DNA from 3 places in the Streptomyces luomodiensis genome. Region 1 is predicted to be linked to each of the others. Evidence: riboswitches for the same ligand, from Rfam matches in the RefSeq annotation. Region 1 holds a riboswitch; each other region holds the start of a gene.
What was found. Region 1 has a riboswitch for S-adenosylmethionine ahead of PS467_RS12430 (aminotransferase class V-fold PLP-dependent enzyme). Riboswitches for the same ligand answer to the same signal wherever they lie in the genome.

Region 1 (9,416 bases):
CGCGCTGCCGCAGCTGCGGATCAGGGCCAACGACCAGGGGTACCTCGAAGCCATGGGCGACTTCTCGGAGCCCGTCGGTCCTGCTTACTGGGAGCGCGGATGAGCACTGCAAGCGACAGCGGCGCGCAGCGCCGCGGCAAAGCGCCCGCGGGCGAGCGCGTCGCCGACTGGGCCGATGGCCGGCTGGGCATCTACAGCCTGGCCAAGGCCAACATGCGCAAGATCTTCCCGGACCACTGGTCCTTCATGCTGGGCGAGGTCTGCCTCTACAGCTTCATCATCATCATCCTCACGGGTGTGTATCTGACGCTGTTCTTCCACCCCAGCATGGAAGAGGTCACGTACCACGGGCCGTACGTCCCGATGCAGGGTGTCAAGATGTCCGAGGCGTTCGCCTCGACGCTCGACATCAGCTTCGAGGTGCGCGGCGGTCTGCTGATCCGGCAGATCCACCACTGGGCCGCGCTGGTCTTCCTCTGCGGCATGTTCACGCACATGATGCGCGTGTTCTTCACCGGTGCGTTCCGCAAGCCGCGTGAGATCAACTGGCTGTTCGGCTTCCTGCTGTTCTTCCTCGGCATGCTGACCGGCTTCACCGGCTACTCGCTCCCCGACGACCTGCTCTCCGGCACCGGTCTGCGGTTCATCGAGGGTGTCTTCCTGTCGATCCCGGTGGTCGGCACCTACATCTCGATGTTCGTCTTCGGCGGCGAGTTCCCGGGGATGGACCTCATCCCGAGGCTCTACCCGGTCCACGTCCTGCTGCTGCCGGGCATCATGCTCGGCCTGCTGGTGGCGCACCTGATCCTGGTCTTCTACCACAAGCACACGCAGTACCCCGGGGCCGGAAAGACCGAGAAGAACGTCGTGGGCATGCCCCTGCTGCCGGTCTACATGGCCAAGGCGGGCGGCTTCTTCTTCCTGGTCTTCGGTGTGATCGCGGTCGTCTCCGCGATCGCGACCATCAACCCGGTCTGGACCATCGGTCCCTACCGGCCCGACCAGGTGTCCACCGGCGCCCAGCCCGACTGGTACATGGGCTTCGCCGAGGGTCTGGTCCGTGTGATGCCCGGCTGGGAGATCACCGCCTGGGGTCACACGCTCGTCCTGGGCGTGTTCATCCCGATCGTGCTCTTCCCGCTGGTCCTCTTCGCGATCGGGCTCTACCCGTTCGTCGAGTCCTGGATCACCGGTGACAAGCGCGAGCACCACATCCTGGACCGCCCGCGCAACGCCCCGACCCGTACGGCCTTCGGTGTCGCATGGCTGACCGCGTACTTCGTGATGCTGATCGGTGGCGGTAACGACCTGTGGGCCACCCACTTCCACCTGTCGATCAACTCGATCACGTGGTTCGTGCGGATCGGCTTCTTCGTCGGCCCGGTCCTGGCGTTCATCGCGACCAAGCGGATCTGCCTCGGCCTCCAGCGGCGCGACCGCGACAAGGTGCTGCACGGCCGTGAGACCGGCATCATCAAGCGGCTGCCGCACGGTGAGTTCATCGAGGTCCACGAGCCGCTCTCGCAGGACCAGCTGTTCGCGCTGACCCAGCACGAGCAGCCCGAGCCCTATGAGATCGGCCCCGAGGTCGACGAGAACGGGGTCAAGCGGAAGATAAAGCGTTCCCAGAAGCTCCGTTCCAAGCTCTCCAAGGGCTACTACGGCGGGGACAACATCATTCCGAAGCCGACCCGCGAGGAGTACCACGAGATCACCAGCGGCCACGGCCACCACTGATCTCTCTCCCACCCACCGGTTTCTCCACTTGTAGCGACGCCACAGACCAGGGCCCCGGCCCGGACCGCACGGTCCGGACCGGGGCCCCGGTCGTACTGCCGATAGGCTTGCGGCGGGCCGCTGACGTCGCGGACCCCTTTTCCCTGCCCACCCCCACGGATCCAGGAGCGGACCATGGACGTTGTGACCCCCGCCGGAGGCGACAGCACCGCGACGGCCCGCACCTGGCCGGACGTACTGAGTTCGCTGCTGGCCGGCCAGGACCTCGGCGCGGACGACACCGCCTGGGCCATGGACCAGATCATGCGGGGCGAGGCGACCGACGTCCAGATCGCCGGTTTCGCGGTCGCGCTGCGGGCGAAGGGCGAGACGGTCTCCGAGATGACCGGTCTGGTGCGGGCCATGTACGAGCACGCCAAGGTGATCGAGGTGCCCGGGGCGACCGTGGACATCGTCGGCACCGGTGGCGACCGCGCCAAGACCGTCAATATCTCGACCATGTCCGCGCTGGTCGTGGCCGGCACCGGCGCACGGGTGGTCAAGCACGGCAACCGCGCCGCGTCCTCCGCCAGCGGTGCCTCCGACGTCCTGGAGAAGCTCGGCGTCAATCTGGACATCAGCCCGGAGCGGGTGGTCGAGATCGCGGAGGAGGCGGGCATCACCTTCTGCTTCGCGGTGAAGTTCCACCCGTCGCTGCGGCATGTCGCGGCGGCCCGCCGCGAGCTCGGCGTCGCCACCCCGTTCAACTTCCTCGGCCCGCTGACCAACCCGGCACGGGTCACATCCCAGGCGACCGGGGTGGCCGATGCCCGGATGGCGCCCATCATGGCCGGGGTGCTGGCCGAGCGCGGCTCCTCCGCGCTGGTCGTCCGGGGCGACGACGGACTGGACGAGCTGACCGTGACCTCGACCTCCCAGGTGTGGGAGGTCCGGAACGGCGCCGTGCGCCAGGAGACCTTCGACCCCCGGCACGTGGGCATCGGGCTGGCTCCCGTGGAGGCCCTGCGCGGTGCCGACGCCTCGTACAACGCGGATGTGGCCCGCCGGCTGCTGGCGGGCGAGCGGGGCCCGGTCCGGGACGCGGTGCTGCTGAACTCGGCGGCGGCGCTCGTGGCGCTCGAACCGGAGCCGGGGGACAAGCCCCTGACGGAGCGGATCGCGGCGGGGGTCGAGCAAGCCGCCGAGTCGATCGACTCGGGGGCGGCGCGCGACGCCCTGGAGCGGTGGGTGCGGGCCACCAACGCCTGAGCGGACCCCGGCGGCCCCCTTACGCCGCCCGTGTTCTGTTGACGACGCCCATGTTCTGTCCGGGATGCGGACAGAACATGGGCGTCGGCGTTCGGCATGGCATACTCCTGCCCAGGTCACGAGCGACAGCGACTACGGCCCCGGCCCGCTGTCCGGCAACCCTCCGTCCGTGGCGGGGTGCCCCGGGTGATGACCAGGCCGCCTGGCAACAAGGCCGGTGGCAAGCGCGGACCCCTCACACTAGGGGTCCTGGTGGTCGAGGGAGCTCTTCCGTGATGCAGCGAATGCGCTAGGGCCGAGCGGCCCGTTTTTCTATTGTCCGCTCCGCGCGGTGGTGCCGTGCGTCGAGCGACCTTTCCGCGCCCCGACGGCAGGTTCACCGCCGCCGCTCCCGTGGCGCGGCACGCCTTCGACCCTTCCGGGAGACCTCGTCATGTCCGTGCGCCCTTCTGCCCTCGCCTCCGCCGACTCCTCCGCCACTTCCTCCTCCGCCGCCTGTGAGCCGCTGCCCGTGCTCGGCAGCGATGTCCTGGTGCCCCTGGTCACCGGCGGCGAGGTGACCTACGCGGCGCTCGACTACGCCGCCAGCGCGCCCGCCCTGCGGCGGGTCTGGGACGACATCGCCGCCTACGCGCCCTACTACGGCAGCGTGCACCGCGGGGCGGGCTACCTCTCGCAGCTGTCCACCGACCTCTTCGAGAACAGCCGTAAGGACGTCGCCGCCTTCCTCGGCTGCCGCGCGGACGACCAGGTCGTCTTCACCCGCTCCACCACCGATTCGCTCAACCTCCTGGCCGCCGTGGCGCCGCGCGGCACCCAGGTCTTCGTCTTCGAGACCGAACACCACGCCTCGCTGCTGCCCTGGCGGCAGCGGGCGGACATCGCCGTCCACTACCTCAGCGCCCCGCGCTCCCCGCGGCAGGCGGTGGAGACGCTGGAGACGGCGCTCGCGGGGCGGGCCGAGGGCCCGGCGCTGGTCTGCGTGACCGGCGCGTCCAATGTGACCGGTGAGCTGTGGCCGGTACGGGAGCTGGCCGCCGCGGCGCACGCCCACGGCGCCCGTATCGTGCTGGACGCCGCGCAGCTGGCCCCGCACCACCCGGTGGACATCGCGGCGGCGGACGTGGACTGGGTGGCCTTCTCCGGGCACAAGCTGTACGCGCCCTTCGGGGCCGGTGTGCTGGCCGGGCGGGCCGACTGGCTGCGGGAGGCCCAGCCGTATCTGGCGGGCGGTGGCGCCAGCCGTAAGGTGGCGCGCCGGGACGACGGCGGGATCGACGTCGAGTGGCACACCACGGCCGCCCGGCACGAGGCGGGCTCGCCGAACGTCATCGGCGTCTACGCGATCGCCTCCGCGTGCAAGGCGCTGACCGAGGCCGGTTTCGAGGGCCTGGTGGCCCGTGAGCGGCAGCTGATCGCCACGGTGCGGGCGGGGCTGGCCGAGGTGCCCGAGGTGCGGGTGCTGTCGCTGTTCGGCGACGACGCCCCCCGGGTCGGTGTGCTCTCGTTCGTGGTGGAGGGCTGGAACAGCTCCCACTTCGCGGCGGCGCTCTCCGCGGAGTACGGCATCGGCGTGCGCGACGGGCTCTTCTGCGCGCATCCGCTGGTCCGCACCCTGTTGGACAGCGAGCCCGACGAGCCGGGGGAATGCGGTGCGCCCGAGGCCGCGCCGGGGGAGCGTGCGCTGAACGCGATCCGGGTCAGCTTCGGGGCGGGCACCCCGGACGAACATGTGGAGCGGTTCGTCCGCGCCGTGGCCGAGCTCGTACGCGACGGTGCCCGGTGGAGCTACCGCACCGAGGACGGCCGCTGCGTCCCGGACCGCGGCTGAGCCCCTGGGCGGGCGCCGGGGGAGGCCCGGACCGGGGCCTGTCCGGACCGGGCCTAGCTGTCCAGGCCGATGGCGAACGCGGCCTCCAGGTCGTGCTGGGAGTAGGTCCGGAAGGCGATGTGCGTCTCCGTGGAGGCCACCCCCGGCACCTTGCTGATCTGGCCCGGGATGATGTCCGCGAGGTCGTCGTGGCGGGCCACCCGCACCATCGCGATCAGATCGTGCGCACCGGTGACCGAGTAGACCTCGCTCACACCGTCCAGCGCGGCGATCTTCTCGGCGATCTCCGGGATCCGGTCCACACTGGTCTTGATGAGCACGATCGAAGTGATCACGGCTGGCTTTCTCCCTCGCTGGACCTGGCTGCGCCGCCCACTCTACGCGTCCCCCCGAACCGGGCCCACGCGAAGAGAAAGCCGAGTGTGAAGCCCACGAGATGGGCGAGATAGGCGACCCCGGGACGGTCGTCGGCCTCGCGGGCGGCCAGCCACTGGAGGGCCACCCAGAAGATCAGCACCGCCCAGGCCGGGAAGCGCAGCGGGAGAAAGAACAGAAACGGGAAGAGGCTGGTCACCCGGGCCCGGGGAAACAGCCACAGAAAGGCGCCGAGCACCCCGGAGATGGCCCCGGAGGCGCCCACCAGGCTCTGGGTGGAGTCGGGGTGCGCGGCGGCGTAGCCGAGCAGCGCCAGATAGCCGGTGGCGACGTAGAAGACGGCGAACTGGAACCGGCCCATGCGCTCCTCGGTCATCGCGCCGAAGACGTACAGAAACAGCATGTTGCCGAGCAGATGCAGCCAGTTGCCGTGCACGAACAGCGCGGTCAGCGGGGCGAGCGGCGCATCGGGGGCGCCGCCCCACAGGGCGCTGGGCACCACCCCCCAGCGCTCGAAGTACGCGGACTGGGCCGCCACCAGCTCCCCGCCCGAGCCATAGCCGGGATTGAGCCCCGAGGCCGGTCCGAGGACGAAGAGCAGGCAGCAGCTGACGATCAGGCCGTACGTCACCCAGGGACGGCCGGGCCCCGCCGACGTCTCGATCATGGTCAGATCATGGCGTACCGGGCACAACCTCCACAGAGCGCCTCGCCGCGCTCCCGCCGGGACGCGGCGGCGGTACGGGCCGGGCACGGGCCAGGGCTCAGGCCGTAGGGTTACAGGACGCCGCCGACAGCCGAGAAGCGAGGATCCGCAATCATGGCCGTTCCCCAGCCGACCGCCGAGACCCGCTGGCGTTGCACGCTGTGCGGCAACCTCACCCGGTTCGATGTGACCCGTGCGACGAGGGCCGTGGAGTATGTGCATCTCGACCTGGCCGGGGAACCCAGTGTCGAGGAGCGCGAGGTGCTCAGTGAGACCATTGAGTCAGTGCGCTGTCGCTGGTGCAACGCGGTCGACCAGATCGAACTCGTGGACCGTCCGAGCAGCGGCGCCGGCGACTGAGAACGGAGCGATGACAGGTGGTGGAGCGGACCGGTGGCCCCGGGGCGGCCGGTGATGCCGAGGGCGTCACCGAGGCGCTGGACCGCCCCCTGCCGGAGGGGGTGCGGCGGCGGGTGGTGGCGCTGGTCGCCGATGCCTTCGGCGGGCTGACGGTCACCGAGCTGCCCACCCAGCTGCGGCAGTACGCCCGTTTCACCCCGACCCGGCGCGCCAAGTTCGCGGGCAACGCGATGGCCGCCGCGGTGGAGAGCGACCCCCTCTTCCGGCAGCGGATCGCGAGCCGGCTGCGGGAGGCCCAGCCGGAGCTGTCCGAGGCGATCGAGAGCGGTTCGCCGCCCGCCGCGGCCGACCCGGTGGACGTCGCGGCGGTGGCGTATGTGCTGCGCCCGGCGGGCTGGGTCAAGCTGGTCGAGGCGGCGGGCGAGGAGGCCCAGCGGGCCTCCGCCGAGCGGGCCGGTGAGGAGGCGGCACGCGAGCTCCAGCGGCTGCGCGACCAGCTCGCCGAGACCAAGGCGGCCATCCGTCACGAGACGGAGCGGGCGCGCGGCGAACTGGAGGCGGCCCGCAAGGAGAACGACGTGCTCCAGCGCAAGCTGCGCAGCGCGCTGAGCGATGTGAAGCGGGGCGCGGCCGCGCTGCGCAAGGTCGAGGCGGAGCTGGAGTCCGTGCGGTCGGAGGCGACGGCGCGTCAGGCGACCGCGGACAGCGAGGCGCGGCGGCTGCGGGCCCGGCTCGCGGAGGCGGAGTCGGCGCTGGAGGCCAGCCGGCGGGCGGCGCGCGAGGGGCGCAGCGTGGAGGACATGCGGCTGCGGCTGCTGCTGGACACGGTGCTGGACGCGGCGCAGGGGCTGCGGCGGGAACTGGCCCTGCCGCCCGCGTCGACGCGCCCGGCGGACACGGTGGCCGCCGTGGAGCCGGGGAAGATGACGCCGAAGGACATAGCGACCCGGGCGCTGTCGGAGATGGATCCGGCGCTGCTGGACCAGCTGCTCGCGCTGCCGCAGGCGCATCTGGTGGTGGACGGCTACAACGTCACCAAGACCGGCTATCCGACGATGCCGTTGGAGAAGCAGCGGCTGCGGCTGCTGGGCGGTCTTGCGGTGCTCGCGGCCCAGACGGGCGCGGAGATGACCTGTGTCTTCGACGGGGCGGAGCTGGCCGCGCCGGTGCTGCTCGCACCGCCGCGCGGGGTGCGGGTGCTGTTCAGCAAGCCGGGGGTGACGGCCGACGAGTTGATCCGGCAGCTGGTGCGGGCGGAGCCGCCGGGCCGGCCGGTGGTGGTGGTGTCCACCGATCGCGAGGTGGCCGATGGGGTGGCGCGCGCCGGAGCGCGCCCCGTGGCATCCGCGCTGCTGCTGAAGCGACTTGCCCGTACCTGAGGCCCGGTACGTCCGAATCACTTCAGAAGTCGGAACCGCACCACTTCTGATGTCGGCGGAGCGTCAATCGGCCGTCACTGCCTGTGCGTTGTTTGTAAAAGATGCCCTTCTGGAGCAACTTTTTTGCCGTCGGGATTTGAACGGATCACGGCGAGGTCACTATGGTCGCCTCGAACCTTCGCGCGGTTGATCACCCATCCGGGGTGACAGCGGAGGTACCGCCGAGTCCGCGCCCTGTCGCGGAGCCGGGGCTTCACAACCCCCCCAACTCCCGGTAGGCGGCTGGAGGAAGAAGGAGCTCGCCTTCGTGGCGTCCCACCGTCGACCCAAGCAGCCGAGCCGCACTCGGGTAACCGTCCTCACCGCGACCGCGGCCGCCGCCGTCGCTCTCACGTCCCAGGCCGCTCAGGCCGCTCCGAAGCAGGACAAGAAGGACGTCAAGGAGCAGGTCGACAAGCTCTACGAAGAGGCGGAGCAGGCGACCGAGAAGTACAACGGCGCCAAGGAGAAGCAGCAGAAGCTGGAGAAGCAGGTCGGCGAGCTGCAGGACAAGGTGGCGCGCGGTCAGGAGGAGCTGAACAAGCTGCGCAACGGCCTGGGCGCGATGGCCACCGCGCAGTACCGCTCCGGCGGTATCGACCCCTCGGTGCAGCTGCTCCTCTCCTCGGACCCGGACACCTACCTCGAGAAGGCGTCCACCCTCAACCAGCTGAGCGGCAAGCAGGCCGAGTCCCTGCGCAAGATCGCCGACAAGCAGCGCACCCTCAAGCAGCAGCGCCAGGAGGCGTCCACCAAGCTCCAGGACCTGGCGGACACCCGTACGGCGCTGGGCAAGAAGAAGGACGAGATCCAGGGCAAGCTCTCCAAGGCCCGGAACCTCCTCAACACGCTGACCGCCAAGGAGCGCGCCCAGATCGCGGCCAAGGACGCGGAGCGCGCCAACCGCTCCAGCGACCGTGTCGACCTGGGCAGCGAGGTGCCCGATTCGCAGCGTGCCGCCGCCGCGCTCGCCGCCGCCAAGACGAAGATCGGCACCCCCTATGTGTGGGGCGCCACCGGTCCGTCGTCGTTCGACTGCTCCGGCCTCACCGGCTGGGCGTACCAGCAGGCCGGTGTGCAGCTGCCGCGTATCTCGCAGGACCAGGCGAACGCCGGCACCCGCATCGGCCGCGGTGAGCTCAAGCCGGGTGACCTGGTGCTCTTCTACGGCGACCTGCACCACATAGGTCTGTACGCGGGCAACGGCCAGGTGCTGCACGCGCCCAAGCCCGGTGCCAACGTGCGCTACGAGTCGATGGACAACATGCCGTTCCAGTTCGGCGTCCGGGTCTGACCGGAGCCGGGAACCGGGTCGAACCGGGTTTCAACCGTCTGAAAGGCCATCCTTTCGGGCGAATCTCCAGCACCCTCGCTGATCCTCCGCCCCGCCGGTGACCTGCGTCAGTCGGCGGGGCGTCAGCTTGTCCGCACCTCACGGCCGTTGGACCGTGCGTAGCCCCCCGGCTACTGTCTGCCCGCAGTTCTCGCCCGACACTGCGGAAAGGAGTGCGGCTTCCCATGGCGTCCCGTCGCCACCGCGCAGCGAAACCCGGGTCCGGCCGGGCCACCGTCACGGCCGCCGCCTCGGCCGCCGTGGTGGCCTCCGCCGCCGCACTGGCCGCCGTGGCGGCCGGTGCCGAACCGCATGACCCGGCGGGCCGTCCCTCGTCCCGGTCCCCCGGCGACCGGATCGCCACCCTCTACGCCCAGGCGGAGCGGGCCACCGAGCGCTACAACGCGG
Region 2 (9,416 bases), 1.8 Mb from region 1:
ATAGCCCTCGATCTGGTTGATTCCGGCGGCGATACCGGGGGACTCGGCGGCTCGGGCCATGCTCACGCCACACTCTCCTTCTGACCGACATCGGGATGGTGCAGATCGAACGCGGGGGATTCGGAACGGATCTTCGGCAGGCTGACGAAGTTATGGCGCGGCGGCGGACAGGAGGTCGCCCATTCCAGCGAACGGCCATAGCCCCAGGGGTCGTCGGCCTCGATCTTCTTGCCGTACTTGGCAGTCTTCCAGACGTTGTAGAGGAACGGCAGGAACGACAGGCCGAGGACGAAGGAGCTGATGGTCGAGATGGTGTTCAGCGTGGTGAAGCCATCGGCGGCCAGATAGTCGGGAATTCTGCGGAGCATTCCCTCGGCGCCGAGCCAGTGCTGCACCAGGAAGGTGCCGTGGAAGCCGAGGAAAAGGGTCCAGAAGGTGATCTTGCCGAGCCGCTCGTCGAGCATCTTGCCGGTGAACTTGGGCCACCAGAAGTGGAATCCGGCGAACATCGCGAAGACGACGGTGCCGAAGATGACGTAGTGGAAGTGAGCCACCACGAAGTAGGTTTCCGAGACGTGGAAGTCCATCGGCGGCGACGCCAGGATCACACCGGTCAGACCGCCGAAGACGAAGGTGATGAGGAAGCCGACCGCCCAGAGCATCGGGGTCTCGAAGCTCAGCGACCCCTTCCACATCGTGCCGATCCAGTTGAAGAACTTGATACCGGTGGGCACGGCGATCAGGAACGTCATGAACGAGAAGAACGGCAGCAGCACACCGCCGGTGACATACATGTGGTGCGCCCAGACGGTGACCGAAAGGCCCGCGATGGAAATCGTCGCGGCGATGAGCGAGACATAGCCGAACATCGGTTTCCGGGAGAAGACCGGAATGACCTCCGAAATGATGCCGAAGAACGGCAGGGCGATGATGTAGACCTCCGGGTGGCCGAAGAACCAGAAGAGGTGCTGCCAGAGCAAGGCCCCGCCATTGGCCGCGTCGAAGACGTGCGCCCCGAATTGGCGGTCCGCCTCCAGGGCGAACAGCGCCGCCGCGAGCACCGGGAAGGCCAGCAGCACCAGCACACCGGTCAGCAGCACGTTCCAGGTGAAGATCGGCATCCGGAACATCGTCATGCCCGGGGCGCGCATGCAGATGATCGTGGTGATGAAGTTGACCGAGCCGAGGATCGTGCCGAAGCCGGAGAGGGCCAGACCCATGATCCACATGTCCGCGCCCACACCCGGTGAACGCACCGCGTCCGACAGCGGGGAGTAGGCGAACCAGCCGAAGTCGGCCGCGCCCTGCGGGGTCAGGAAGCCGCCCACCGCGATCAGCGAACCGAACAGGTACAGCCAGTACGCGAACATGTTCAGCCGCGGGAACGCCACATCGGGTGCACCGATCTGCAACGGCATGATCCAGTTGGCGAACCCCGCGAACAGCGGGGTGGCGAACATCAGCAGCATGATCGTGCCATGCATGGTGAACGCCTGGTTGAACTGCTCGTTCGACATGATCTGCGTCCCCGGACGGGCCAGCTCGGCGCGCATCAGCAGCGCCATCACCCCGCCGAGGCAGAAGAAGGCGAACGAGGTGATCAGGTAGAGCGTGCCGATCGTCTTGTGATCGGTGGTGGTCAGCCATTTCACGGCCGTGGCCCCCGGCCCGGGGCGGCGTGACGGCGGGGCGGCCGGCGCCGCCGCGACAACGGTGTTGTTCCTCATGATCGCTAGGTGTCCGGCACCCCGTGGATCGTCACTCCGACGGCCGGTCAGAACTATCTGCCGCGAGGTGTGATGATCTGCGGTGTGCCGGACACCTTCGGATCATGAGCACCGACGACGCCTTCGACGCCGCCTACCGTGAGCATTACTGGGCGGTCAGCCGTTTTGTGGCACGGCGGCTGGACGACCAGGCATGGGACGTCGAGGAAGTGGTCGCCGAGGTCTTCGCGGTGGCCTGGCGCCGCCGGGTCGAACTGCCCGAGTCACCCCTGCCGTGGCTGTACGGGGTGGCCCGGCACTGCCTGGCCAACACCGTGCGCGGCAAGGGCCGTTACCGCAGACTGCTGCTCAAACTGGGCCACCACGAGGTGACGCGCGGCGGGCACACCGTGGCGAGCCCGGACGCGGAACGGCCCGGCTCCTGGGTGCTGGAGGCGCTGTCCCGGCTCGCCGAGGCCGATCAGGAGGTGCTGCGGCTGACGGCGTGGGAGGAGCTGACCGTCGAGGAGCTCAGCACCGTGCTGGGGTGCGGCCGGTCCGCCGCGGCCATGCGGCTGCACCGGGCGCGGCGGCGGCTGCGGGAGCAGATAGAGACCCTGCGCCGGGACGACCGGGTCTCGCTGGGGTGCACGAGCGGCAAGGGCGAGATGGCCGATAAAGCCAATAAGGCCAATAAGGCCTATAAGGATGGACACGCATGACCGACGAACTGGATCTGCTCCGCGAGGCCAACCCCGTGTCCGCCGACACCGGCCGTTGGCGGGACCGGCCGCTGGACGCGCGCGCCGAGCTGCTGCTGCGGCAGCTGGCGTCCCGGGACCGGGGGCGCCGTACCGTCCGGCGCGTGGTCTGGAGCCTGGAGGCCGCGGCGGCCGCGACGATCCTCGCCCTCGCGCTGACCGTCCCGGGCACCGGCTCCTCCCCCGCCGTGGCCGCGTCCAGGCCACTGCCGCTGGTGGCACACGCCTCCCGCGCCGACGTACCGCTCGCCGCGATCGTCCGGCGGGCGCGGGCGGCGGCCGAGGAGTCCCCGGCGAAGAGCGAGCGAGGCAGCCATATCCAGTCCTGGTCGCTGGGGATGGCGTCGGGGAAGGACCCGGTGACACTCCCCCAGGAGTCACTGACCCGCTGGAACGCGGACGGCAGCGGTTCGCTGCTGGTGGTGGCCACCGATCCGCGCCACCCGGGCCGCCCCGTGATCGAGGACGGTCCCCCGCCGCGCACCGTCAACGACGGCAAGGTGCTGCGCAACGAGCGCTATCCGGCCGGTATCGGCGGCGCCAACGAGAACTACTTCGAGGACCCCCCGTCCGGTGCCCAGGCGCTGCGCGAGTATCTCGCCGTCTGGACGCCGGGCGCGGACCGCGACCCGGCGGACCTGATCTCGGCCGTGCGGTCCTTCCTCTCGGTGTGGACCCCGGGGCCGCGCCAGAGGGCGGACATCCTCACCCTGCTGTCCGGGATCGAGGGGCTGCGCCCGGCGGGCAAGGTCACCGACCGGCTGGGCCGGGAGGGACAGGGGTTCCGGTTCACCACCACCCCGGGGGGCCGCTATCTCATCGTCCTCGACCCGGACGACGGCAGGGTGCTGGACGTCGAGGAGACCGTCACCCGGGACGATCCCGAGTACCGGGTGAAGGCGGGCGATGTCATGTCCTACACGGCCTGGATCTCCTGACCGGGCAGGACGAGCGGCGGATCGCGCGGGCGGGCGTCAGGCGTCGTCCTGCTGGCAGTGCGGGCACCACAGGGTGGTCCGCCCGGCGATCCGGGCGCGGTGCAGCGGACGGCCGCAGCGGGGGCAGTGCGGGTCCGGATCGTCACGCCGTCCGGTGAGCCAGTCCGGGTCGTCCGGCACCCGCCCCACCCGCACCGAAGCGCGCAGCACCTCGCGCAGCGCGGTGTGCAGCCGATCGTGCTCCTCGTCGGTGAGCGTGTTCACCGGCCGCCGCGGATGGATCCGCGCCTGCCACAGGATCTCGTCGCCGAGCAGATTGCCGAGTCCGGCGATCACCGCCTGGTCGGTCAGGGTGGCCTTGACGCGTCCGTGCCGCCCCGCCAGCAGCCGGTCGAGCCCGGCCCGGCTCAGGGAGAGCGCGTCCGGGCCCTGGTCGCCGAGGATCCGGTCGACGTCGGCGTCGGTGGCGGCGAGCCAGACGCCCTGGAGCTTGCGCTGGTCCTCGTAGCCGAGGCGGTGTCCGTCGTCGAGGTCGAAGGCGACGCGTTCGAACCGGCCGACCGGTTCGGAGTCCGCCCCGCAGACCAGCCGCCCGGTCATGCCGAAGTGCAGTACGAGCGTGGGGCCGTCGGTGGGGGCGATGAGCCACTTGCCGTGGCGGCGCGGCGCGGCGAAGCGGCGGCCCTTGAACTCGCGCTTCAGCCCCTGCGCGGTCACCCCGTGCAGTACCCCCGGATCTGCCACCTCGGCCCGCTCGACGCGGCGGCCCTGGGCGCAGGAGACCAGCGTCCGCCGGAACCCCTCGACATCCGGTAGCTCGGGCATAGCGTCAGGCTACGCCAGGGGCTTACATCCCGCGTCGCCAAGAAACATCCCCTTCGGGTAGTTTCATCGGATAAAGTACCGAAATATGCGATGCATGCGCTCCGGCCGGAGGGCGAGCGGTCGCAGCCAGACGCTTTTCGCGGTCACCCGGTGTCTGCCGTTTCTGGTCCTGGCGACGGTGCTCGGCATCGAGCTCTCCCCCGCCCACGTCGTCTACACCGGCCCCCTGCTCTCCCCGGCCCCGGCGCTGGCGGCGGTGACCATGGGCCCGGTCGGCACCGGCGGGGTGGCGGGCCTGGCGGGCGTGGTCAGCGCGATCACCGCCACCCACAACCACGCCTGGGGCAGCCAGCAGGTGTACGCGAATCTGCTGGCCCTGCTGGTGGTGGCGGTGGCGAGCGTGGCCACCAGCGCGGTACGGGTGCGCCGGGACCGTGAGCTGACCCGAGTCCGCCGGATCGCCGAGGTGTCCCAGAACGTGGTGCTGCGGCCGCTGCCCGCCCGGTTGGGCGCGGTGAACACCGCGAGCGTCTATCTGGCGGCCGAGCGCGGCGCGCGGATCGGCGGGGACCTCTACGAGGCGATGTGCACCCGCTACGGGGTGCGGCTGATCGTCGGGGATGTGCGGGGAAAGGGGCTTGCCGCGGTGCGGTCCGCCGCGGCCGTCGTGGGCGCCTTCCGGGAGGCGGTGCACTACGAGACGGACCTCGCCGAGGTGATGCGCCGCTGCGCGGCCGCGCTGGCGCGTGAGTACGAGCTGTTGGACCGCTCCCAGCTACGGGACGCGCGGGAGCTGGAGGAGCAGTTCGTCACCGTGGTCCTCGCCCAGGTGCCGGACGAGTCGATGGTCCAGCTGATCAACCGGGGCCATCCGCCGCCGCTGATGATGCGCCGGCGCGAGGTGCGCGCCCTGGGCCCGGTGCGCCCGCTGCCGCCGCTCGGCCTCGAGGAGTTCCTCACCCCTCCCCCGATCGGCGTCGAGACCTTTCCGTTCCTGCCCGGTGACCGGCTGTTGCTGCACACCGACGGAGTGATCGAGGCCCGTAACCGCCGCGATGAGTTCTTCCCGCTGGCCCGGACCATGGCGACGCTGGACGGCACCACCCCGGCCGAGTACCTGGACCGGCTGCGCCAGGCCCTGGTCCGGCATGCCGGGGGCCGGCTGGCGGACGACGCGGCCATGGTCCTCGTCGAGCGGGCCGCCGACGGCACGGCGCCGCCGGCCCGCGTCGACCACGTGGGCATGGACTGACCACATGGGCTGGGACCGACCACGTGGGCTTGGACTGACCACGTGGGCATAGGGTTGACGCCCTCGCGGAGCGCGACGACACTGTCAGGGACGGTCACGATGGTCAGCGCCCACCGTGCGGAATCCCCGCTGAGGTGGGTCATCGGCCCCGGCTCGCTGACAGGCAACCCTTCTCCCGCGACGGGGTGCCCCCGGGTGACGACCGGGTCTCGTCGACGTGGACGGGACAAGCGCGGTCTCGCTGCCTCGCGAGCCCGATGATGATGGGATCGGTGGAGATGCCCAGGACCGACAGCCACGGGGAAGGCGCCCGTCGGCGTTCCCGGCCGTCGTCCCCGTTCCGCCGTCCCCGTCCCCTGACCCGGCGCCTGCACATCGATCTGCTGCGCATCTGCAGCGCTTCCAGTCCAGCCGGCTGAATCGACACGGTCACCGAGCGCGGCCCCGCGCATCGGCGGGTCGGGTGTGTCCCGGCACCGCCCCCGGCGGGTGCGCCGCGCGGGTTTCCCTTCCATCGCGCCATCGGCGCCGCCCAGGCCGGCGGGGCCGGGGCTCCTTCACTGCCTTGGAGAGCCATGTCCGAGACGTCTCCGCTCAGTTCAGGTCCTGCCGCTCTTCTCGATCCCGACCCCTGCCGGCCCCGCCCCCGGACCGCCCCGCCCACTCCGCCGCACCGCTTCCGCAGCCGCATCGGCGTCGACCTGGCCGGGGGCTTCTATCCGGCGCCGCATCGCTATCGGCTCTATCTCTCCGCGAGCTGTCCGCTCTCGCTGCGCGTCTCCATCACCCTGGACCTGCTCGGGCTGCGGGACACCATCACCACCACCCTCCTCGGGCTCCCGGGCGAAACCCCCGCGGCGTTCGCCTCGCTGCGCGGTGCCTACGAGGCCACCTGGCACCGCTACAGCGGGCCGGTGGACGCGCCCGCGCTGTGCGACCGCTGGACCGGACGTGTCGTCAGCAACCACACGCCCGACATCCTGCGCGACCTCGCCGGCCATCTGAGCGACCACGTCGGAACCGACCGTCCCCGGCTGCGTCCGGCGGCTCTCGCAGCGGACATCGACGCCCTCCGCGAACTCCTCGACACGGACATCACCCATGCCGCGCGGCAGGCCGGGACCGCGCCTGAGGCGGAGTGCCGGGACGCGGCGCTGGAGCGGCTGCTGACGGCCCTCGGCCGGCTCGACCGCAGGCTGGCGTCCGCGCCGTACGCACTGGGCGACGAGCTGACCGCCGCCGATGTGGACCTGTGGGTGGCCCTCGTCCAGCTCGACACCGAGCACCGGCTCCAGCTGGCCGCCGACGCGGCCCACCGGGTCTCCCGCCACGAGCGGCTGCGCGCCTATGTGCGGCGGCTGCACGCCCATCCGGCCTTCCACACCACGCTTCCGGAGGCCCTCCGGGCCGGTGTGTCCTGAGTCCGCCGCTCCGGTCGCCGCCGGCCGTGACGGCCGGGGGCGACCGGAGCGACCAGGGCGACCAGGGCGTTCAGTCCGCTCAGGACAGGGCGGCGCGGGCGCCGCCGAACTCCCCCACCGCGCGGGCCACGATGGCCTCCAGCCGGGCGTGGTGGGCGCCGCGCCAGTAGACCCGGTCGCAGACCGTGCAGCGGGCGAAGACGTCGTAGGTGCGCCGGGTCCCGTGCTGGAGCCGCTCCCGGACCGCCTCCTTGTCGGCGTCCTCCAGCGAGCCGTTGCAGGCGGTGCAGCGGGTCCAGGGGGCCAGGCTCGGGGTGAACCGGCCGAGGACGTCCCGCAGCTGCTCATCGGGACGGTCGCTGTAGACGTACGCCCCGGCCCACAGCTCGCGGCGGCGCAGCAGCCCCCGGTCGCGGGAGAGCAGCACCCGGCGCTGGGCGGCCGAGCGCGCGGCCAGCTCGGGGTCGCCGACGTCCTCGCTCTCGTACGCGGCGTCCACGCCTAGCAGCCGCAGCCGGCGCGCGAGCGTGCCCAGGTGCACATCGAGCAGAAAGCGCAGCGGCGCCCCCGGCACCCGCTGCGGGCGGACCACCGGGTGGACCTCCACGGTCTCCCCCGCGCCCGGCACATGCGAGACGGCGGTCTCCTCGCCGTCCACCAGCAGCCGGCCGACCTCGGTGAGTGGGACCCCGAGCGACTCGACGACATGGCCGAGGGTGGAGACGCCGTCGGTGGCGACCGCCGTCCAGGGGCGGCGCCGCTCCGGGACGGCGAAGAAACGCAGTTCAGGGGCGAGGCTGAGATGGATCTCGGGTCCGTTCACACCGCCAGCATGCCAGGCGTGCCCGGCCGGGGCGACGGCGTTTCTCCCGGGCGGCGCGACGGGCCCCGTGATCGCGGGCCGGGGGCGTCAGCGCGCCGGCGGGGCCGCCTTGGCCTGGTCGCGCCGTCGCTTGCGGCGCCAGGCGACCATCCGCAGACACTCCTCGTGCGTCACCCGGCCCAGGAGCGCCCCGCCGAACACCACGAATCCGACCCCGACCAGCCAGGACTGGACGACCAGCACGGTGCCGACCGGACCGTAGGAGACCGCGCTGGAGGCGATCAGCGGGGAGAACACCAGCTGGGAGAAGAACCGCAGCCCCAGCAGCCCGACGCTGGTGGCCAGCGCGCCCGGCAGCAGGGCGCCCCAGCTGATCCGCCCGCCCAGCAGCAGCCGCTGTGACCACCAGAAGAACAGCACCGTGCCCACCACCGCCACCAGCAGCCGGGAGACGCCGGGGGCCAGATGGGCGGAGAGCAGCAGATAGCCGATCAGCGCCACGAGCCACACCAGATGGCGCCAGACGGTGTGCCAGCGGCCCGCGGGCAGCTCCCACACCTTCTCGTAGCCGACCTGGAGCACGGTGCCGAAGCGCAGTCCGAAGATGGCCAGCGTGGCCAGACCGAAGGCGGTGGTGGACTCCAGCGCCTGCTTGGGCGGGGCGAACAGCCGCTGCACCTCGTCCCGCGAGGTCGGGGAGAGTCCGAGCCCCTCGGCCAGCCACTGGGCGAACCCGAGCCGGTTCACCGGATCCGCCGCGGCGACCACGATCAGCAGGGGCACCAGGGTGAGAAAGCCCAGGGCGGCGAAGCCCATCGCGCGGTGCAGCAGCTCGAATTCGCTGCCCCGCCGCCATCCGCGTCCGATCGCGGACCGCTGGACCACGTCACGCAGCCGCCGCCACCACGCCCGGGGGCCCCGGGCGCCGGACGCGGACGGATTCTCGGACATGCCCACGGGTGCCGGTCAGTACGGGTGCCGGTCGGGCTTGTCCGTCCACGCCTGGTACGCCTCGGCACCCATCTCCGGGTGGATCTGCTCGATCAGGATGGAGCGCTGGTCCATGGGCTTGCGGAAATCCTCGTACATGAACGAGTCGTCGAAGCCGATCTTCGCGGTGGCGGCCGGATCGCAGCTGAAGTAGACGGCGTCGATCCGCGACCAGTAGATCGCGCCCAGGCACATCGGGCACGGGGCGCCGCTGGTGTAGAGCGAGCAGCCCTGGAGCATCCGGGCGCGCTCCGGCACCGGGTCGGCGGACCCCTCGGGGCGCGGCACGAGCGCCAGTGTGCTCTCGTCGACGTGTTCCGGGGCTATCGCCGGCGCTTCGGGGTTGAGCACCTGGATCGCCTTGCGGATGGCCTCCACCTCGGCGTGGGCCGTGGGGTCGCCGGTGAGCAGCACCCGGTTCTGCCCGCGGGCGATGATGTCGCCGTCCCGGCTGATCACCGCGCCGAACGGGCCGCCCCAGCCGTTCTCCACCGATTCGGTGGCCAGCCGTACCGCTTCGGCGAGGAACTCCCGCTTCGCCATCCGCACCTCCGCTCGGCGCTGTCGTGCCTGTGCTGGACACACTGCGGAACGCTCGATTTGTCCAGGAACGTGACCAAGAGTACTCGCCATGGATCGCGGTGCAACCCTCGGCCGCGGCCCCGGACCTCACGGTGGGTCAGGGCCCGGACGGTGGGTC
Region 3 (9,416 bases), 1.6 Mb from region 1:
GGTCGGTGTCGCCGGCGCCGTCCACGATGGTGGTCTCGTCCTTGGTGACGGTGACCTTGCGGGCGCGGCCGAGCAGGTCCAGCCCGGCGTTCTCCAGCTTGAGGCCGACCTCCTCGGAGATGACGGTGCCACCGGTGAGGATGGCGATGTCGCCGAGCATGGCCTTCCGGCGGTCACCGAAGCCCGGGGCCTTGACGGCGACGGACTTGAAGGTGCCACGGATCTTGTTGACGACCAGGGTCGCCAGGGCCTCGCCCTCGATGTCCTCCGCGATGATCAGCAGCGGCTTGCCCGACTGCATGACCTTCTCGAGCAGCGGGAGGAGGTCCTTCACGCTGCTGATCTTGGAGTTGACGATCAGGATGTACGGGTCGTCGAGCGACGCCTCCATACGCTCCATGTCCGTCGCGAAGTACGGGGAGATGTAGCCCTTGTCGAAGCGCATGCCCTCGGTGAGCTCGAGCTCGAGCCCGAAGGTCTGCGACTCCTCGACGGTGATGACGCCTTCCTTGCCGACCTTGTCCATCGCCTCGGCGATGAGCTCACCGATCTGGGTGTCGGCGGCGGAGATGGAGGCGGTGGAGGCGATCTGCTCCTTGGTCTCCACGTCCTTGGCCTGCTCGAGGAGCTGGGCGGAGACGGCCTCGACGGCCTTCTCGATACCGCGCTTGAGCGCCATCGGGTTGGCACCCGCGGCGACGTTGCGCAGGCCCTCCTTGACCAGCGCCTGGGCGAGGACGGTCGCGGTCGTCGTGCCGTCACCGGCGACGTCGTCCGTCTTCTTCGCGACCTCCTTGACCAGCTCGGCGCCGATCTTCTCGTACGCGTCCTCGAGCTCGATCTCCTTGGCGATGGACACACCATCGTTGGTGATCGTGGGGGCGCCCCACTTCTTCTCGAGGACGACGTTGCGACCCTTGGGGCCGAGGGTGACCTTGACGGCGTCGGCGAGCTGGTTCATCCCGCGCTCGAGGCCGCGCCGTGCCTCCTCGTCGAACGCGATGATCTTGGCCATGTGAAGTGGTCCTCCCAAGACTTAGGGGGTACCTCCCAGGCCGTTAGGCCGTGGGGGCGGATTGCTCCGGACCGCGCTGGCGCCCGCGACGGACGGCCTGTCTGCCGTGCGGTTCCTTGCCCCGCATGGCCCGACGGGCCTCACCGACCCGGTCCTTCTGTCACTCTCAACGTCAGAGTGCTAACGCCAATGATTAGCACTCGGACCTATCGAGTGCAAGCGCCCGAAGGGCTCCTTGGGGGGTGGCGGCCGGGTGACGGGTAGGCACAGGCGCCCGAAGGGCGTGGGCGAGGCGCGCGGGCCGGGGGGAGGGAGCCCCCGGGCATGCCGAAGGGTCCGTACCCTGGTCGAGGTACGGACCCTTCGGACTTGTTCTGTTCAGCTGCGTCGCGTCGGCGCGTCAGCCTACGGCCACGCGGACCATGTCGGCCTGCGGGCCCTTCTGGCCCTGCGAGATCTCGAACTCGACCCGCTGGCCTTCCTCGAGGGTGCGGTACCCGTCCATCTGGATCGCGCTGTAGTGGACGAACACGTCCGCACCACCGTCGACCGCGATGAAGCCGTACCCCTTCTCCGCGTTGAACCACTTGACGGTGCCCTGAGCCATTCCTAACTCCCCTATTGCTGGCCCTTGCGCAGGACCGCACTCCGCGGACCCGGGTCAGACCTCACCCCCCGGATGTGGGGGGTGTGCGCCGGAACGCGTCGACCGCCGCTGAATGTATCCGTCCCAACGCCCTCTGCAACAGGTCAATCGGACGAGAATTCTGGGCACGGCCGAACGGTTAAAAGCGAGAATTCATATGAAGTTCGGGCAAGCCGGGCGGGACATAAGGGACCAACCCGACAATTCATGCACACACTTTACGCACAAGTTGACGAGTTCTCATATGTGGCTCCGACCCCGGGTGCACTGGGGAATCCGGGCAACTGTATCGCGTTTCCACACACGGAATCGCCCCGTCCGGTTGTCCCCGGACGGGGCGATGTCAAAGGTGAGGAGGGTGACGCGGGGTCAGCAGCCGCCCGCGACCGCCGGGATGATCGAGACGCCGGCGCCGTCCGGGGTCGCCGTGGCCAGGCCGTCGGCGAAGCGGACGTCGTCGTCGTTGACGTAGACGTTGACGAAGCGGCGGAGCTTGCCGGTGTCGTCCAGAACGCGCGCCGCGATCCCCTGGTGGTTCTTCTCCAGGTCCGCCAGGACCTCGGCGAGGGTCGCGCCCTCGGCGGTGACCTCGGCCTGACCGCCGGTGTAGGTGCGCAGGATGGTCGGGATGCGAACGTTGACGCTCATACGAGGCCAGCCTCTCGGAACGAGTCAAGGGTGGGGCGGATGATGGCGGAGGGGCCCGTGGTGGGAGCCACCGCGTCGAGGGTCTTGAGGCCGTCGCCGGTGTTCAGCACGACGGTCGTCAGGGACGGGTCGAGCAGGCCGTCCTCGATCAGCTTCTTGGTCACGCCGACGGTCACGCCGCCCGCGGTCTCCGCGAAGATCCCCTCGGTGCGGGCCAGCAGCTTGATCGCGTCGACGATCTGCTCGTCGTTCACGTCCTCCACCGCGCCGCCCGTACGGCGGGCGATGTCCAGGACGTACGGGCCGTCCGCGGGGTTCCCGATGGCCAGCGACTTGGCGATGGTCCGCGGCTTCTGCGGCCGTACGACGTCATGGCCGGCCTTGAAGGCGGCAGAGACCGGGGAGCAGCCCTCGGCCTGGGCGCCGAAGATCTTGTAGGGCTTGTCCTCGACCAGCCCGAGCGCGATCAGCTCCTTCAGCCCCTTGTCGATCTTGGTGAGCTGGGAGCCGGAGGCGATCGGGATGACGATCTGGTCCGGCAGCCGCCAGCCGAGCTGCTCGCAGATCTCGTACGCCAGGGTCTTGGAGCCCTCGCCGTAGTACGGCCGCAGATTGACGTTGACGAAGCCCCAGCCCTCGCCCGCGGGGTCGCCGATCAGCTCGCTGCAGAAGCGGTTGACGTCGTCGTAGGTGCCCTCGATGCCGACCAGGTCACCGCCGTAGACCGCGGCCATGACGACCTTGCCCGCCTCCAGGTCGTGCGGGATGAAGACGCAGGAGCGGAAGCCCGCGCGGGCGGCCGCGGCGCCGACCGCGCCGGCCAGGTTGCCGGTGGAGGAGCAGGAGAGGGTGGTGAAGCCGAAGGTGCGGGCGGCCTGGACGGCGATGGCGACGACCCGGTCCTTGAAGGAGTGGGTGGGGTTGCCGGAGTCGTCCTTGATGTGCAGCTCACCGGTGACGCCGAGCTCACGGGCGAGGTGGTCGGCCTTGACCAGCTTGGTGAAACCGGGGTTCAGACTGGGCAGGTCCGCCACGTCCGCCGGGACGGGCAGCAGCGGGGCGTAGCGCCAGATGCTGTTCGGGCCGGCCTCGATCCGGCGGCGCAGCCCTTCCGGGTCGCCGGTCGGCAGCTCGTACGCGACCTCGAGCGGCCCGAAACAGACCTCACACGCGAAAATCGGGCCCAGATCGAACCGCTCACCGCACTCCCGGCAGGACAATGCGACGGCGGGGCCGAAAGCCTTGGAGGCGGCGGAGGTGGAGGTGGGGGAGGAAGTGGTTGAGCTTTCTACTGACTGCACAGCCATGGATGGCGAGGCCCTTTCTCCTCATCTTCCTCGGGACGCGTTTCGCCACGAGCCGGAATTGGCACCTTCCCTAGCTGGGAGCCTCACTGCGGAAGCTCGGAGCCTCGCTGCGGAGCGCGAGACCAGCTGGAGGGTTGCCGGGGCTTCAACGGGCCGTTCCCTCTGCCCCTCTGGATGAGCGGTATGGCACCGGGCGGGCCCGGAGCGTTTGTCAGCACGGCCGTCGCCGGTCGGCCATCTTCGGTAAACACCGAGGTTGACCCCGACATACGACGGTCATGTGCGTTGTTCAAGACTGTAACCGAAGGCCCGGATGGTTGAGGTAGCCGTCCGAAGCGCGAGATGGATCACAGCAGGGAGAGACACAGGTGCTGGATGAGGTGGAGCGCTGGCTGAAGCACCGCTCCTGGTCTGCCGACGACCGTCCGCTGGATCGCCTGCTGGCCGCGAAGCGGGCCACGACCACGACGGTGAGCGTGGTCCTGCCCGCCCTGAACGAGGAGGCCACGGTCGGCGAGATCGCCGGGGCGATCCGCCGTGAGCTGATGGGCGAGGCGGTGCCGCTGGTGGACGAGCTGGTGGTGCTGGACTCCGGTTCGACGGACCGCACCGCCGAGGTCGCCGCGGCGGCGGGCGCGACCGTCGTCGCCCGCGACTCGCTGCTGCCCCGGCTGCCCGCGCTGCCCGGCAAGGGCGAGGTGCTGTGGCGGTCGCTGCTGGCCACCAGCGGCGACATCGTCTGCTTCATCGACGCCGACCTGCGGGAATTCGACCCGCGCTTCGTCTCGGGGATCGTCGGCCCGCTGCTGACCGACCCCGCGCTCCAGCTGGTGAAGGGCATGTACGACCGCCCGCTCGGCGAGGCGGCGGGCCAGGGCGGCCGGGTCACCGAACTGGTCGCGCGGCCCCTGCTCAACCTGCACTGGCCCCAGCTGGCCGGATTCGTCCAGCCGCTGGGCGGTGAGTACGCGGCCCGCCGCTCGCTGCTGGAGCGGCTGCCCTTCCCGGTGGGCTACGGGGTCGAGCTGGGGCTGCTGGTCGACGCGCTGCACACGGTGGGCCTCGACGCGCTCGGCCAGGTGGACGTCGGGGTCCGCAAACACCGCCACCAGGACGGGCTGGCGCTCGGCCGGATGGCGGCCGCGATCTACCGCACCGCGCAGCTGCGGCTGGCCCGCGGCCACCTGGTGCGGCCGCGGCTGACCCAGTTCGACCGGGGCGAGAACGGCTTCGAGCCGCGTACCACCTCCGTGGACACCGAGGAGCGGCCGCCGATGATCGAGATCCCGGAGTACGCGGCGCGCCGCGCGGCGTGAGCCCGTGGCGTGAACCCGCGGCGTGAGCCCGCGCACGGCGCCTGCGCGCCGGGGTGACGCGTGGCGCGCGTGGCGGCCGGCGACACACCTACGGGGCAAGAAACCGTACGTACGTTTGCGCGGGGCCGCGCGTGGCTAGGCTCGCGACATGGCAGCCCCGCGTTCCGCCCCGATCCTGGTCGCCTCCAACCGCGGTCCGGTCTCGTACACCCTGGGCGAGGACGGCTCGCTGACCGCCCGGCGCGGCGGCGGCGGGCTGGTCTCCGGCCTCAGCGCGATCGGTCCCGAGGCGGGCGCGGTGTGGGTGTGCGCGGCGCTCGGTGAGGCCGACCGCGAGGCGGCCCGGCGCGCCGGGACCAACCATCTGAACCCCGGTGACACCGGCGGTCAGCAGGTGCGGATGCTCGACATCGCGCCGGATGTCTTCGCCGCCGCCTACAACGGCATCGCCAACTCGGTGCTGTGGTTCGTCCACCACCTGCTCTACCAGACCCCGGTCGAGCCGGTCTTCGACGCCGAGTTCGCCGCCCAGTGGGCGGCCTATGAGAGCTACAACGCGGCCTTCGCGGACGCGCTCGCCCGGGAGGCGGTGGACGAGGCCGTCGTCCTGGTGCAGGACTACCACCTGGCGCTGGTGCCCGGGATGCTCCGCGAGCTCCGCCCCGACCTGCGGATCGGCCACTTCTCCCATACGCCCTGGGCGCCGCCGGACTACTACCGGCTGCTGCCGGACGAGGTGGCGGCGGGGGTGCTGCGCGGCATCCTCGGCGGCGACCGCGCCGGGTTCCTCACCGAGCGCTGGGCCGGTGCCTTCGCCGACTGCTGCGCGGCCGTGCTGGGCGCGGAGGTCGTGCGGGACGGCGACGGCGCGGCGACGGCCGTGCGCTTCGAGGGGCGCGAGACCCGGCTGGGCGTGCACGGACTGGGCGCGGACGCGGACTTCCTGCGGGAGCGGTCGCGGCAGGCGGATGTCGACGAGCGGCTGACCAGCCTGCGGGCACAGATCGGAGCGGGCCGGAAGTCGATCGTCCGGGTGGACCGCACCGAGCTGTCCAAGAACATCGTGCGCGGACTGCTGGCGTACCGGCGGCTGCTGGAGACCCGTCCCGAGTGGCGGGAGCGCGTGGTGCACGTGGCCTTCGCCTACCCCTCACGCCAGGACCTCGCCGTCTACCGCGACTACACCGAGCGGGTGCGGCGGCTCGCGGACGAGATCAACGCCGAGTACGGCACGGAGGGCTGGACCCCGGTCGCGCTGCACGTGAAGGACGACTTCGCCCGCTCCCTCGCGGCCTACCGGCTGGCGGACGTGGCACTGGTCAACCCGATCCGGGACGGGATGAACCTGGTGGCCAAGGAAGTGCCGGTGGTCTCCGAGCGAGGGTGTGCGCTGGTGCTGTCGCGGGAGGCGGGGGCCTACGCCGAGCTGGGCGAGGACGCGCTGGTGGTGAACCCGTACGACGTGGAGGCCACGGCTCAGGCGCTGCACGAGGGCTTGCGCATGGGCGACGGCGAGCGCGCGGACCGCACGAAGCGGCTCGCCGCCGCCGCGACCGCGCTGCCGCCGCAGGCGTGGTTCCTGGCGCAGTTGCGGGCGCTGTAGAGGCGCTGTATCGGTGACCGCCCGCGATGCGCCGCTCGGGGAGTGTTGACGGGTAACCGGCGTAACCGGCCCCGGACCGGGCGCTGTCCGAGCGGGCCCTAGGGCGTGTTTCGAAAGTCCCGCCTGCCCCGCGACGCCTGGCACGCGCGCTCGCTGCGTTGTCGGGATCGTCCGAGTAGGCCCACTACGAGGACGACCCTCCGCCTTGCGATCACACGCACCAGACGCCGCGGGGCCCGCCCTCCGGGCGGACGGCGCTACTTTCGAAACACGCCCTAGGCGGCGTCGCCGCCGACCGCGTCGGCCAGGGCCGAGAGCAGCCCCACCACGCCCGCCGGGCCGTCGACCACCAGATCCGCCCGTTCGGCCAGCTCGGTCACCTCCGCGCTGCCACTGCACACCAGCACCCCCGGCACGCCCTCCTCGCGCAGCCGCTCCACCGCCGCGAACGCGGCCAGGTCGCCGAGGTCGTCGCCCGCGTAGAGCACGGCCGCCGCACCCGTCCGCCGCACGTACTCGGTGAGCGCCACGCCCTTGTCCATGCCCGGCGGCCGCAGCTCCAGCACCAGCCGGCCGGGCTCGACGATGAGCCCATGGCGCTCGGCCAGTGCGTGGAGGGGTGCGCGCAGCCGCTCGAAGGTGGCCTGGGGGTCCTCGGCGCGACGGGTGTGGACGGCGACGGCGCGGCCCTTGTCCTCGATCCAGGTGCCCTGCGAGGCACCGTGCGCGGTGAGGGTGGCGGGGAGTTCGGCCTTGACGTCGGCGACGCCGGGGTGCGGTTCGGGCGCCTGGACGGCGCCGCTCGCCGCGTCCCAGCGCTCGGCCCCGTAGAGGCCGAGGACGACGAGCCCGTCCAGCCCCTCGGCCCCGGCGAAGCCGCCGTACCGGACGGCGACCTCGGCCGGACGGCCCGTGATCACCGCGACGGAGCGCATCCGCGGGGCCAGCCGGGAGAGCGCGGGAACGGCGCCGGAGTGGGCGCGGGCCCGATCGGGGTCGGGGACGATCTCGGCGAGGGTGCCGTCGAAGTCGAGTCCGACGACGGCGTGGCCGGGCCGTTCGAGGAGAGCGGCGAGGCCCTCACGGCCGACGGAGGTGGTGGGTACGGGAAGGGGATGACTGCCCATAGCGCTGCCCATGGCGGTGACCCTACCGGCCCCGCCGGCACAGCGGGCTTCCGGTGGCCACCCCATGGGCGTCCCCCCGGTGAATGGCGCGATGGCGTCCGCCAGTGACCGCACGCCGGACGTGGCGCCGGCTGATGGCCTACGGGCGCCACGCCGGTGAACCGCACGTGGGCCTCCGCGCCGGTGCACCACATCGTGGGCGCCTCGCCGATGAGCGGCGCGATGGCCCCCGCCAGTGACCACACCACGAGCGCCACGCCGGCTGATGGCTCACGGGCACCGCACCGGAGAACGGCTCAACGGGCACCGCGCCGGTGCACCGCATCGTGGGCGTCCCGCCGGTGAGCGGCGCGATGGCTCCCGCCGGTGACCGCACCACGAGCGCCGCGCCGGCTGATGGCCCACGGGCGCCGCGCCGGTACACCGCATCGTGGGCGTCCCGCCGATGAGCGGCGCGATGGCTCCCGCCAGTGACCGCACCACGGGCGCCACGCCGGTACACCGTGGGCCTCGCGCCGGTGAACCACATCGTGGGCGCCTCGCCGATGAGCGGCGCGATGGCCCCCGCCAGTGACCACACCACGGGCGCCGCACCGGAGAACGGCTCAACGGGCGTCGGGCCGGTTGCCCCGCCCACGGCGTCGCGTCGGTTGCCCCCGTAGACGTCGCGCCGGTGGGGAGGCTTCAGCGTCGTTCGCGGCGCTCGTCCCTGATCCTGCGCAGCCGGTTGATGGTCACCGGGTCGTGTGCCAGGGCTCTGGGGTCGTCCAGCAGCGCGTTCAGCAGCTGGTAGTAGCGGGTCGGGGAGATGCCGAGCCGCTCCCGTATCGCGCGCTCCTTGGCGCCGGGGCCCGGCCAGCCACGCCGCTCCACGGCCAGCACGGACCGGTCACGGTCGGACAGCCCGGCTCCTGAGCCCCGCTCCTGACCCTGGTCCTGCCCCTGGTCCTGGTCCTGCTCGGCGGGGTCTTCCGAAGGGTCCGGGCCGGGCGGGCCGGGCGTGGTGGGCCTGTCCACTGTCATGCCCCTGCATTCTGCACGGTGTCCGTCATGCCCCCGCGTTCTCCAGGGCGTCGGCCTCGCGCTGGATCTGGCCCAGCACGCTCGCCGGGTCGCCGCCCTTGGCCACGGTCGAGCCGATCTTCTCCTTGATCAGCTTGCTGACCTCCGCCCAGGAGGTCTTGTCGGCCGGGTAGAACTCGGCGCTCTCCAGCTCGTCGAGGAACTGCCACAGCCGCTTGTGCTCACGGTCGTCGCGCATCGTCTGCTCGACGGAGGTAGTCACCGGCAGCAGGTCGTACTCGTCGGCGAAGGCGAGCACGTTCTTGTCGCTGTAGACGAAGTCGAGGAAGGTCCCGATCTCCTCGCGGTGGCCGTTCTGCTTGAAGGCCATCGCCCAGTCGGCGACGCCCATCGTCGACTCGGCCTTGCCCTTGCGGCCGGGCAGGGGGGCGGTGCCGTAGCTGATGCCGTGGCCGGCTGCCTGCTGCATCAGGGTCGGGTGGCCGTTGAGCATGCCGACCTCGCCGCGGGTGAAGGCGTCGAAGGTGTCCTGCCGGTTGGTGCGGGCCGGGGAGCCGGGGCCGGTGAGGCCGGCGCCGACCAGCTCGTCCCGCAGCCATTCGAAGGTCTTGATGTTCTGGGTGGAGTCGATGGTGTAGCTGCCGTTGGTGTCGGTGTAGCCGCCACCGCCGCTGAGCATCCACATCATGGTCTCGGCCTGGCACTCCTCGGGGCCGAGCGGCAGCCCGTAC

Region 2: another riboswitch for S-adenosylmethionine. It lies ahead of PS467_RS04390 (glutathione S-transferase C-terminal domain-containing protein); the one in region 1 lies ahead of PS467_RS12430 (aminotransferase class V-fold PLP-dependent enzyme).
Region 3: another riboswitch for S-adenosylmethionine. It lies ahead of thrC (threonine synthase); the one in region 1 lies ahead of PS467_RS12430 (aminotransferase class V-fold PLP-dependent enzyme).

Annotation. Positions count from the first base shown of each region.
Region 1 covers NZ_CP117522.1:2,885,713-2,895,128, reverse strand. The annotation lists gene qcrA (cytochrome bc1 complex Rieske iron-sulfur subunit) at 1-103, shown strand, start outside; gene qcrB (cytochrome bc1 complex cytochrome b subunit) at 100-1,737, shown strand; gene trpD (anthranilate phosphoribosyltransferase) at 1,912-2,985, shown strand; SAM riboswitch class IV at 3,100-3,218, shown strand; gene PS467_RS12430 (aminotransferase class V-fold PLP-dependent enzyme) at 3,419-4,816, shown strand; gene PS467_RS12425 (Lrp/AsnC ligand binding domain-containing protein) at 4,870-5,151, opposite strand; gene PS467_RS12420 (rhomboid family intramembrane serine protease) at 5,148-5,858, opposite strand; gene PS467_RS12415 (hypothetical protein) at 6,012-6,257, shown strand; gene PS467_RS12410 (NYN domain-containing protein) at 6,275-7,636, shown strand; gene PS467_RS12405 (C40 family peptidase) at 7,944-8,969, shown strand; gene PS467_RS12400 (C40 family peptidase) at 9,194-9,416, shown strand, end outside.
Region 2 covers NZ_CP117522.1:1,088,232-1,097,647, forward strand. The annotation lists gene PS467_RS04360 (hypothetical protein) at 1-60, opposite strand, end outside; gene ctaD (aa3-type cytochrome oxidase subunit I) at 63-1,727, opposite strand; gene PS467_RS04370 (RNA polymerase sigma factor) at 1,832-2,428, shown strand; gene PS467_RS04375 (CU044_5270 family protein) at 2,425-3,405, shown strand; gene PS467_RS04380 (Fpg/Nei family DNA glycosylase) at 3,442-4,230, opposite strand; gene PS467_RS04385 (PP2C family protein-serine/threonine phosphatase) at 4,316-5,482, shown strand; SAM riboswitch class IV at 5,575-5,721, shown strand; gene PS467_RS04390 (glutathione S-transferase C-terminal domain-containing protein) at 6,058-6,903, shown strand; gene PS467_RS04395 (Mut7-C RNAse domain-containing protein) at 6,983-7,726, opposite strand; gene PS467_RS04400 (YhjD/YihY/BrkB family envelope integrity protein) at 7,814-8,677, opposite strand; gene PS467_RS04405 (nucleoside deaminase) at 8,693-9,259, opposite strand.
Region 3 covers NZ_CP117522.1:4,525,739-4,535,154, forward strand. The annotation lists gene groL (chaperonin GroEL) at 1-1,015, opposite strand, end outside; gene PS467_RS18975 (cold-shock protein) at 1,416-1,622, opposite strand; gene PS467_RS18980 (MoaD/ThiS family protein) at 2,031-2,309, opposite strand; gene thrC (threonine synthase) at 2,306-3,616, opposite strand; SAM riboswitch class I at 3,635-3,797, opposite strand; gene PS467_RS18990 (glucosyl-3-phosphoglycerate synthase) at 3,985-4,932, shown strand; gene PS467_RS18995 (alpha,alpha-trehalose-phosphate synthase (UDP-forming)) at 5,081-6,535, shown strand; gene otsB (trehalose-phosphatase) at 6,811-7,662, opposite strand; gene PS467_RS42140 (DUF3263 domain-containing protein) at 8,347-8,685, opposite strand; gene PS467_RS19010 (extracellular solute-binding protein) at 8,711-9,416, opposite strand, start outside.